One region of the Stenotrophomonas sp. STEN054 genome, then DNA from elsewhere that is predicted to be linked to it. Evidence: predicted binding sites of a transcription regulator. Region 1 holds the regulator's gene; each other region holds the start of a gene.
The links. Region 1 encodes HrcA, which represses chaperone genes, less so after heat shock. Its sites were predicted from a motif close to TTNGCACTCNNNNNNNNNGAGTGCNAA; they were not measured.
Positions count from the first base shown of each region.

Region 1 (3,276 bases):
GACCTTCTCACCGAGGAAGTCCTCGGCGGTCTTCTTCATCTTTTCCAGCACCTTGGCCGAGATTTCCTGCGGCGCCATCTTCCTGGCATCGCTGGTCGACACCCAGGCGTCGCCATTGTCATGGGCCAGGATGCTGTACGGGACGTGGGCGATGTCCTTCTGCACTTCAGCGTCGGTGAACTTGCGGCCGATCAGGCGCTTCACCGCGTAGAAGGTGTTCTTGGGGTTGGTGACGGCCTGACGCTTGGCCGAGGCGCCGACCAGGACTTCGCCGTCCTTGGTGTAGGCGACGATCGACGGGGTGGTGCGATCGCCTTCCGAATTCTCGATGACGCGGGCCTTGCCGCCGTCCATGATCGCCACGCACGAGTTGGTGGTGCCGAGGTCGATACCAATGATCTTGCCCATGGGGGAGACTCCTGAAGAATGCTTGTTGGTGTCAATCCGGCCGGTCGGCCGGTGGATGAATGGGATGTGGGGGAGGCTCGTGGAACATTCAAGCCATCCCCCGAACGCTGTGTTCAACCGTTCAAAGTGCGCCGGGCCTGGCCCGGCTACCTGACGGCGATGGGCCGTTGCCGGCCCGGCGCGTCAGTCGGCAGCCACCACCACCAGCGCCGGCCGCAGCAGGCGCTCGTTGAGCAGGTAGCCCTTCTGGAACACGGTCACCACGCTGCCCGGGGCCGCGTCGGGGGCCGGCACCTGGCTGATGGCCTGGTGGTGTTCCGGGTTGAATGCCTGGCCGGTCGGGTCCAGCAGGACCAGTCCGTTGTCGGCGGCGACCTTCAGCAGCTGCCTGTAGGTCATCTCCAGCCCCTCGCGCAGCGGGTTGGCATCGTCGCCGGCGGCCTTCAGGCCGGCATCCAGGCTGTCAAACACCGGCAGCAGCTCGCCCAGCAGCTTCTCGTTGGCGAACTTGCGCGCCTGCTCGATGTCGCGGGCCACGCGCTTGCGCTGGTTCTCCAGGTCGGCGCGCTCACGCAGCGCATCGGCCTTGACCTGCTCGACTTCGGCGCGCAGGCGCTCCACTTCGTCATGGGTGCCCGCGGCAGCGGCCGCATCGGCGGCGCTCTGCTGGGCTTCGATATCTGGCTGTTCTTGGTTCATGTCTGGGTCCCTGGCGGTCACTCTCCGCCTCCACCCACCCTAGTGTGGGCGGGATGCTGCGTTTCAAGCGTCTGCCGGCCCCGGACCGCGTCCCGGCGGCGAAAAGGCCGCCCCGAGCACGTCCGCGGTGGCCTGGACCAGTGGAATCATCCGGTCGTAGGCCATCCGCTTGGGCCCGATCACCCCCAGCACGCCCAGCACCTGGCCGTTGGCGGTGTAGGGCGCGGTGACCAGCGAGACCCCCTGCAGCGGCATCATCCCGGTCTCTTCGCCGATGAAGATGCGCACGCCTGGGGCCTGGATCGTCCGCTCCAGCAGCTGCAGGATCTCGCGCTTGCTGGAGAACAGCTCGAACAGCTCGCGCAGGCGCTCCAGGTCCGACAGGTCCTGCACCCCCATCAACCGGGTCTGCCCGGCTACCAGCATGTCGTCGGCCGGTGGCTGCAGGGCCTGCTCGGCCAGCTCGATGCTGTGCGCCAGCAGCTGTTCCAGCTCGGACCGGGCGTCGCGCAGCTCCAGCAGCAAGCGGGTGCGGATCTCGGCCAGCGGCAGCCCGGCGAAATGGGCGTTGAGGTAGTTGGCCACCTGTTCCAGCTGACCCGGCTCGAAGCCCTGGCGGGTCTCGATGACCCGGTTCTGCACCTCGTTGTCGGCAAACACCAGGATCGCCAGCACCCGGCGGCCGTCCAGGGCTACGAAATCGATCTGGCGGAAGGCGAACTGCTCGCGCCGCGGCGCGCTGACCACGCCGACGAAGTGGCTCATCGCCGACAGCAGCTCCGAGGCGCTGCCGAGCAGGGCCTGGGTGCTGCCGCCACCGGCCAGCTCATGGCGCAGGCGGGCCAGTTCGCCCTCGCCCGGCGGCTGCATCTGCAGCAGGCTGTCGACGAACACCCGGTAGCCGTGCGCGGTCGGGATGCGCCCGGCCGAGGTATGCGGCGACGCCAGCAGGCCCAGGTCCTCCAGGTCGCCCAGAATGTTGCGGATGGTGGCCGGGCTGACCTCCAGGCCTGCCACGCGCGCCAGCGTCTGCGAGCCGACCGGCTCACCGTCCTGGATGTAACGCGCGATCAGCGTGCGCAATAGATGGCGCGCACGCGGGGCAAGCTGGTCAGCGGAACCGTGCATGGAATCAACCTGTGAGACACGGAGACTAGATAATGGCGGTGCGTCGCCTTGGCAAGTCGTTGGACCACCCCGCCGCGCGTGCTAGCGTTGCGCGGCTCAGACACCCCTGTACCCATGCTCAGACATCTTTCGATCAAGGATTTTGCCGTCGTCCGCGCTACCGAGCTGGAGTTCGGGCCGGGCATGACCGTCGTTTCCGGCGAGACCGGCGCCGGCAAGTCGCTGATGGTCGACGCGCTCGGCTTCCTGTCCGGCCTGCGTGCCGACAGCGGCGTGGTCCGCCATGGCGCCGCCCGTGCCGAGCTGTCGGCCGAGTTCGCCCTGGACCAGCTGCAGGCCGCGCGCCAGTGGCTGGCCGACAACGAGCTGGACGACGAGGACCAGTGCCAGCTGCGCCGGGTGATCCGCGCCGATGGCGGCTCGCGCTCGTGGATCAACGGCCGCCCGGTGACCCTGGCGCAGCTGGCCGATCTGGCGGGGCGGCTGGTGGAAATCCATGGCCAGCACGAGCAGCAGGCCCTGCTGACGCGCCCGTCGCAGCTGGCCTTGCTGGATGCCTATGCCCGCAACGAGGACGAGCGCCGCCAGGTGCGCCGCGCCGCTGCGGCCTGGCAGACCCTGGTCGATGAATCGCTGGCCCTGTCGCAACAGGGCGACGTTTCCGACCGCATCGGCTTCCTCGAACACCAGCTGCGCGAGCTGGACCGCGAAGACCTGGAACCCGAGTCGATTGTCGCGCTGGGTGCCAGCCACCGCCGCCAGGCCCACGCCAGCGCCCTGCTGAGCGCCTGCCAGGCGGCCAGCAACCAGCTCAATGGCGACGACGGCAGCTCGGCCATGGACCTGCTGCAGCAGGTGCGCCACGAACTGTCGCGACTGATCGAACACGACCCGCGCCTGGGCGACGTGGACGGCCTGATCGAGAACGCCTCGATCCAGCTGCACGAAGCCCTGTCGCTGCTGGACCGCGTGCACGACGACCTCGATGCCGACCCGGAGCAGTTCGAAGAAAACGAGCGCCGCCTCGGCCGCCTGCACGAC
Region 1 is NZ_JBXFWG010000018.1:47,656-50,931, reverse strand. Features, by position in the region: gene dnaK (molecular chaperone DnaK) at 1-408, opposite strand, end outside; gene grpE (nucleotide exchange factor GrpE) at 592-1,107, opposite strand; gene hrcA (heat-inducible transcriptional repressor HrcA) at 1,171-2,235, opposite strand; gene recN (DNA repair protein RecN) at 2,350-3,276, shown strand, end outside.

Region 2 (3,276 bases), on a different contig from region 1:
GGCTCGTCCTTCTTCGGAGCTTCGGCAACCATGGCTTCGGTGGTGATCATCAGGCCAGCGATCGAGGCAGCGTTCTGCAGCGCCGAACGGGTCACCTTGGTCGGGTCCAGGATGCCGAACTGCAGCATGTCGCCGAACTCGCCGGTAGCGGCGTTATAGCCGAAGCTGCCAGTGCCTTCCTTGACCTTGTTGATGATGACCGACGGTTCTTCACCGGCGTTGGCCACGATTTCGCGCAGCGGGGCTTCCATCGCACGCAGGGCGATCTGGATGCCGTGGTTCTGGTCTTCGTTGGCACCCTTCAGGCCAGCCAGCGAGGTGACCGCACGGACCAGGGCAACGCCGCCGCCCGGGACCACGCCTTCTTCAACGGCTGCACGGGTGGCGTGCAGGGCGTCGTCGACGCGATCCTTCTTTTCCTTCATTTCGATTTCGGTCGAAGCGCCGACCTTGATCACGGCAACGCCGCCGGCCAGCTTGGCCACGCGTTCCTGCAGCTTTTCGCGGTCGTAATCCGAGGAGGTGTCCTGGATCTGGGTCTTGATCTGGCCGACGCGTGCGTCGACGGCAGCCTTGTCACCCACGCCATCGATGATGGTGGTGTTTTCCTTGGAAACCTGCACCTTCTTGGCGCGGCCGAGGTCCTTGATGGTAGCCTTTTCCAGCGACAGGCCAACTTCTTCGGAGATCACGGTGCCGCCGGTCAGCACGGCCATGTCTTCCAGCATCGCCTTGCGACGGTCGCCGAAGCCCGGAGCCTTGACGGCCACGACCTTGACGATGCCACGGATGGTGTTGACGACCAGGGTAGCCAGGGCTTCGCCTTCGACTTCTTCGGCAACGATCAGCAGCGGCTTGCCGGCCTTGGCGACGCCTTCCAGCACCGGCAGCAGGTCACGGACGTTGGAGATCTTCTTGTCGTGCAGCAGGATGAACGGGTCATCCAGGTCAGCGGTCTGCGACTGCTGGTTGTTGATGAAGTACGGGGACAGGTAGCCGCGGTCGAACTGCATGCCCTTGACCACGTCCAGCTCGTTGTCCAGGCCCGAGCCTTCTTCAACGGTGATCACGCCTTCCTTGCCGACTTCCTTCATCGCGTCAGCGATGATCTGGCCGATCGACTCGTCCGAGTTGGCCGAGATGGTACCGACCTGGGCGATCGCCTTGTCGTCGGCGGTCGGCTTGGAGATGGTCTTCAGCTCGGCGACGGCGGCCACGACGGCCTTGTCGATACCACGCTTCAGGTCCATCGGGTTCATGCCGGCGGCCACGGCCTTGGCGCCTTCGCGGATCAGGGCCTGGGCCAGCACGGTGGCGGTGGTGGTGCCGTCGCCAGCGTCGTCGTTGGTGCGGGAAGCAACTTCCTTCACCATCTGCGCGCCCATGTTCTCGAACTTGTCAGCCAGTTCGATTTCCTTGGCGACGGAGACGCCGTCCTTGGTGATGGTCGGAGCGCCGAAGCTCTTTTCCAGCACGACGTTGCGGCCCTTCGGGCCCAGGGTGGCCTTGACGGCATTGGCGAGAACGTTGACGCCGCGCACCATGCGCGAACGGGCGTCTTCACCGAAACGAATATCCTTGGCAGCCATGTGCAGTTACCTCATTGGTAGCGCCGGGCCATGCCCGGCGGCTGGGTGTTGGAATCAGGGGATAAAACAGGTCGCGCCGAGGCTCAGCCGATGATGGCGAGCACGTCGTCTTCGCGCAGGACCTTGTACTCGACGCCTTCGCTCTTGTACGAGCTGCCGGCGTACTGGCCGTAGATGACCTTGTCGCCAACCTTCAGCGAGGGAGCGCGCACGGTGCCGTTGTCCAGGGCCTTGCCCGGGCCGACGGCGACGACTTCACCCTTGGTCGACTTTTCCTTGGCCGAATCCGGAATGACGATGCCACCGGCGGAGATTTCGTCAGCTTCGATCGGCTTGACCACAACGCGGTCGTGCAGCGGCTTGATGTTCATAGGGACCTCTTAAGTTGTTGATTGGTCTAAAAAAGTCCGGCGATGTTAGCACTCACCCCAGGTGACTGCCAGCATTGCTCGCGAAAAAACCCGACAGGTCGGGAGCAGGACAGAGATGGAGCTGCCCGACGACCTTTCAAGCCCCGCGGAAGAAAAAATTTCGACGGTGCACTGCGGCGGCGAACAGACGATCGCACCGACGGGTTTCGGCAATTTTGGTGAACTACGTCGCAGTGTCAGATATCTGACGTTCAGTTACGGCAAAGTGTCACGCGTTCGGCCTTAGGCTCGCCCGGCATTCCCAATCACAAGGAGTAGTCGATGCGATTGCTGTCCCCGCTCGCCGCCGCCTGCCTGCTGGCGCTGGTCGCCGCGCCGGCCCAGGCCGAGGTCTTCATCAACGAACTGCACTACGACGACAGCACCCCGGCCGGTGACGTCGGCGAAGCCATCGAAGTGGTCGCCACCGCCGGCGAGGACCTGTCCGGCTACCGCCTGTACCTGTACAACGGCGCCAATGCCTCGGCCGCCGTGGTCTACGACAACAAGCCCGTCCCGGCTGGCAGCGCCGCCGGCTGCGGCAGCGCCGCGATCGCCGTGGCCACCTACCCGACCAACGGCCTGCAGAACGGCCCCAACGACGGCATCGCCCTGGTCGACGCCAGCGGCAAGGTGGTCCAGTTCCTCAGCTACGAGGGCGCCATCACCGCCTCCGGTGGCCCCGCCGCCGGCATGACCAGCCAGAACATCCCGGTTGCCGAAACCAACAGCACCACCCCGGGCACCTCGCTGCAGCTGACCGGCAGCGGCAGCCAGTACGCCCACTTCACCTGGGCCGAATCGGCCGGTGAGACCTTCGGCCGCTGCAACAACAACCAGACCTTCAGCGGCGGTGGCGGCACCCCGGGCGGCCCGAACACACCGCCGTCGGTGACCACCACGACCCCGGCACAGGGCAGCAGCACCTTCCCGGCCGCGGCCGATCTGGAAGTAGTGTTCAGCGAGACGGTGAACCTGGCCAGCGGCGCCTTCGCCCTGAGCTGCGGTACCTCCGGCAGCGTGCCGCTGACCTGGCCGGCCAGCGGGAAGACCGTGAAGCTGTCCACCAACACCGCCCTGGTGGCCGGTGAGGCCTGCCGCTTCGACATCCGCGCCTCGCGCATCACCGACAGCCAGGGTGCACGCCCGGCCGCCGACAGCCGCATCGCCTTCACCGTGGCCAGCACCACCGGCAACCCGGACCCGGGCAATCCGGACCCCGGCAATCCCGGCAACCCGGGCACCCCGGCGGGCTACTACTCCAAGGTGAACACCTC
Region 2 is NZ_JBXFWG010000013.1:4,383-7,658, reverse strand. Features, by position in the region: gene groL (chaperonin GroEL) at 1-1,589, opposite strand, end outside; gene AC1VXD_RS07055 (co-chaperone GroES) at 1,673-1,960, opposite strand; gene AC1VXD_RS07050 (endonuclease) at 2,282-3,276, shown strand, end outside.
Region 2: the regulator HrcA is predicted to act here: its motif matches at 2,006-2,032, upstream of AC1VXD_RS07055 (co-chaperone GroES).

Region 3 (3,276 bases), on a different contig from region 1:
GATCCGCTGTTCGACAGCGGCCTGCAGAGCGGCTGGACGGTCGGCCAGCGATGGCGCCTGAGCAACCAGGTGAACGTCTACAACGAGAGCCAGTACCTGAAGGACCGCCGCCAGGACAGCGCGGGCCTGGTGCACACCTTCGGCATGGATTTCTACCCGGCGCAGGGCTGGAACCTTGGCTTCACCCTGATGGACGGCGAGCTGGAATCCACGGTGGGCCGCATCAACCGCCGTGCGTACAGCGTCAGCGGTGGCCGCACCGATGCGGTGGCGCAGTGGAGCAGCAAACTGGAGTACCGCCGCGACAGCGGTGCCGAACAGCGCGAGCAGTGGGTGACCACCAACCGGCTGCTTTACAAGCTCAACGAAGACTGGCGCTTCGCCCTGCGCGCGAACTACGCCGACACCCAGGACCGGATCAATCCGGTGGCCGATGCCAAGCTGGTGGAAACCAATGTCGGCTTCGCCTGGCGCCCGCACGACAACACGCGCTGGGCCGGCTTCGGCAAGTTCACCTACCTTTATGACGTGGCCTCTCTGGGCCAGGAAGGCGGCAACCTGTACGACCAACGTTCACAGGTGCTGTCGCTGGAGGGCATCCGCCAGATCGGCGAGCGCTGGGAAATGGCTGCCAAGCTGGCCTCGCGCTGGGGCGACTACCGCACCGGCCGCGGTGAGGGCGCCTGGCTGGACAGCCGCGCCGACTTCGCCGCCCTGCAGCTGCGCTACCGCCTGTTCGCGGAGTGGGAAGGGCTGGCCGAGCACCGCTGGCTGAAGGTGCGCGAGGGCGGCGTGCGCAAGGGCTGGCTGCTGGGCGTGGACCGGCGGGTGGGCGAGAACTTCAAGGTCGGCGTGGGCTACAACTTCACCGAGTTCAGCGACGACATGACCGAGCTGAGGTACGACCAGAAGGGCTTCTTCCTGAACTTGGCCGGTTACTACTGAGGCCGCCCGAGGGCGGCCATGCGGCCTTGGGCTGAACGACCGGCAACATTGCCGGGCTGAATGGGGTGGCGCCGTGGGATTTTGCGGCCCAAAACGACCATTCATGCACCTTATTCTCTTCAAGTGATTGATTTGGAAGGTGTTCTTCCATGGTCGAGCCTGCTCGCCATTGTCATCAATTCGCGATAGGGTAGGGATGTTGAATCGCCCAGTGTTCTGTTCGCGGAACACTGGAACTTCCTCCCGCTTTAGCAGTCCAAAAGCCGGACTGCTAAGATGAGCCCTATGAGCCAGAACACCTCTACTGCCCTTGTGGCAAACAATCTCCCGATTCCCAGTGCGCTCGGTTCGCTGGACGCCTACATCGGTGCCGTGCACCAGATTCCGGTGCTGTCGGTCGATGACGAACAGGACCTGGCCCGTCGTTTCCGCGACGGTGACGATCTGGACGCCGCACGTGAGCTGGTGCATTCGCACCTGCGCTTCGTGGTGCACGTGGCCCGCGGTTACAACGGCTACGGTCTTGCGCTGGGCGACCTGATCCAGGAAGGCAACATCGGCCTGATGAAGGCGGTCAAGCGCTTCGACCCCGACATGGGCGTGCGCCTGGTGTCCTTCGCCGTGCATTGGATCCGTGCCGAAATGCACGAGTTCATCCTCAAGAACTGGCGCATCGTCAAGGTCGCCACGACCAAGGCGCAGCGCAAGCTGTTCTTCAACCTGCGCAGGTCGAAGACGCGCCTGGGCTGGATGAACGCGGCCGAAGTCAGCGCCGTCGCCAAGGATCTGAACGTGTCCGAGCGCGAGGTCATGGAAATGGAATCGCGCCTGTCCGGTCGCGATATCGGTTTCGATGCGCCGACCGACGAAGACAATGATCATGCGCCGCCGTCGCCGGCTGCGTTCCTGGTGTCCGACGATGAAGATCCGTCGATGGCTTACGAGCGCGAGGACAGCGAAGACAACCAGATGCAGCTGCTGCGCGAAGGCCTGGCCGAGCTGGATGCCCGCTCGCGCGACATCATCCGCCGCCGCTGGCTGGATGCCGACAGCAAGGTGACGCTGCAGGAACTGGCTGATGAGTACGGGGTGTCTGCCGAGCGCATCCGCCAGGTTGAAGCGAACGCGCTGAAGAAGATGAAGGCGCTGTTCACTGCGTAAGCGGGAGGCGTTGGAATGAGGAAAGGCCCGGCAATGCCGGGCCTTTCTGTTTGTGGGGCTCATCCACGCATGGCGTGGATCTACTGACGCCGGGCGAGCCTCAGCCCTCGCGTGCGATCGCGCGCCAGCCGATGTCGGTGCGGTGGAACTCGTTGGCCCAGGTCACCTTGGCCACGCCGGCATAGGCACTGGCCTGCGCGTCGCGCACGCTGTCGCCCAGCGCGGCCACGCACAGCACGCGGCCGCCGGCGCTGAGCACCTGGCCCTCTGCATCCAGCGTGGTGCCAGCATGGAACACCTTGGCATTGGCGGGCACGTCGTCCAGGCCGGAGATCACCTCACCGGTGATCGGCGCTTCCGGATAAGGCTTGGCGGCCAGCACGACGCCCAGCGATGGGCGCGGATCCCACTGCGCGTCCAGCTGGTCCAGGCGGCCATCGATGGCCGCTTCCACCAGGTCCACCAGGTCTGACTGCAGGCGCAGCATCACCGGCTGGGTTTCCGGGTCGCCGAAGCGCACGTTGAACTCGATTACCTTCGGCGCGCCGCTGGCATCGATCATCAGGCCGGCATAGAGGAAGCCGGTGAACGGGATGCCGTCGGCGATCATGCCCTGCACGGTCGGGTTCACCACCTCGCGCATCACCCGCGCGTGCACCTCCGGCGTCACCACCGGCGCGGGCGAGTAGGCGCCCATGCCACCGGTGTTCGGGCCGGTGTCGCCGTCGCCGACGCGCTTGTGGTCCTGCGAGGTGGCCATCGGCAGCGCGTGCACGCCGTCGACCATCGAAATGAAGCTGGCTTCCTCACCATCGAGGAATTCCTCGATGACCACGCGCGCGCCGGCATCGCCGAAGGCGTTGCCCGAGAGCATGTCACGTACCGCGTCCTCGGCCTCGGCCTGGGTCATCGCCACGATCACGCCCTTGCCGGCGGCCAGGCCATCTGCCTTGACCACGATCGGTGCGCCCTTCTCGCGGATGTAGGCCAGCGCAGCGTCCACCTCGGTGTGCACGGCGTAGAAGGCGGTGGGGATGTTGTGGCGGGCCAGGAAATCCTTGGCGTAGGCCTTGCTGCCTTCCAGCTGCGCGGCGGCGGCGGTCGGCCCGAAGATGCGCAGGCCGGCGGCGCGGAAGCGGTCGACCACGCCGGCCACCAGCGGCACTTCCG
Region 3 is NZ_JBXFWG010000004.1:26,769-30,044, reverse strand. Features, by position in the region: gene AC1VXD_RS02415 (TonB-dependent receptor) at 1-945, shown strand, start outside; gene rpoH (RNA polymerase sigma factor RpoH) at 1,231-2,106, shown strand; gene purD (phosphoribosylamine--glycine ligase) at 2,207-3,276, opposite strand, start outside.
Region 3: the regulator HrcA is predicted to act here: its motif matches at 1,194-1,220, upstream of rpoH (RNA polymerase sigma factor RpoH).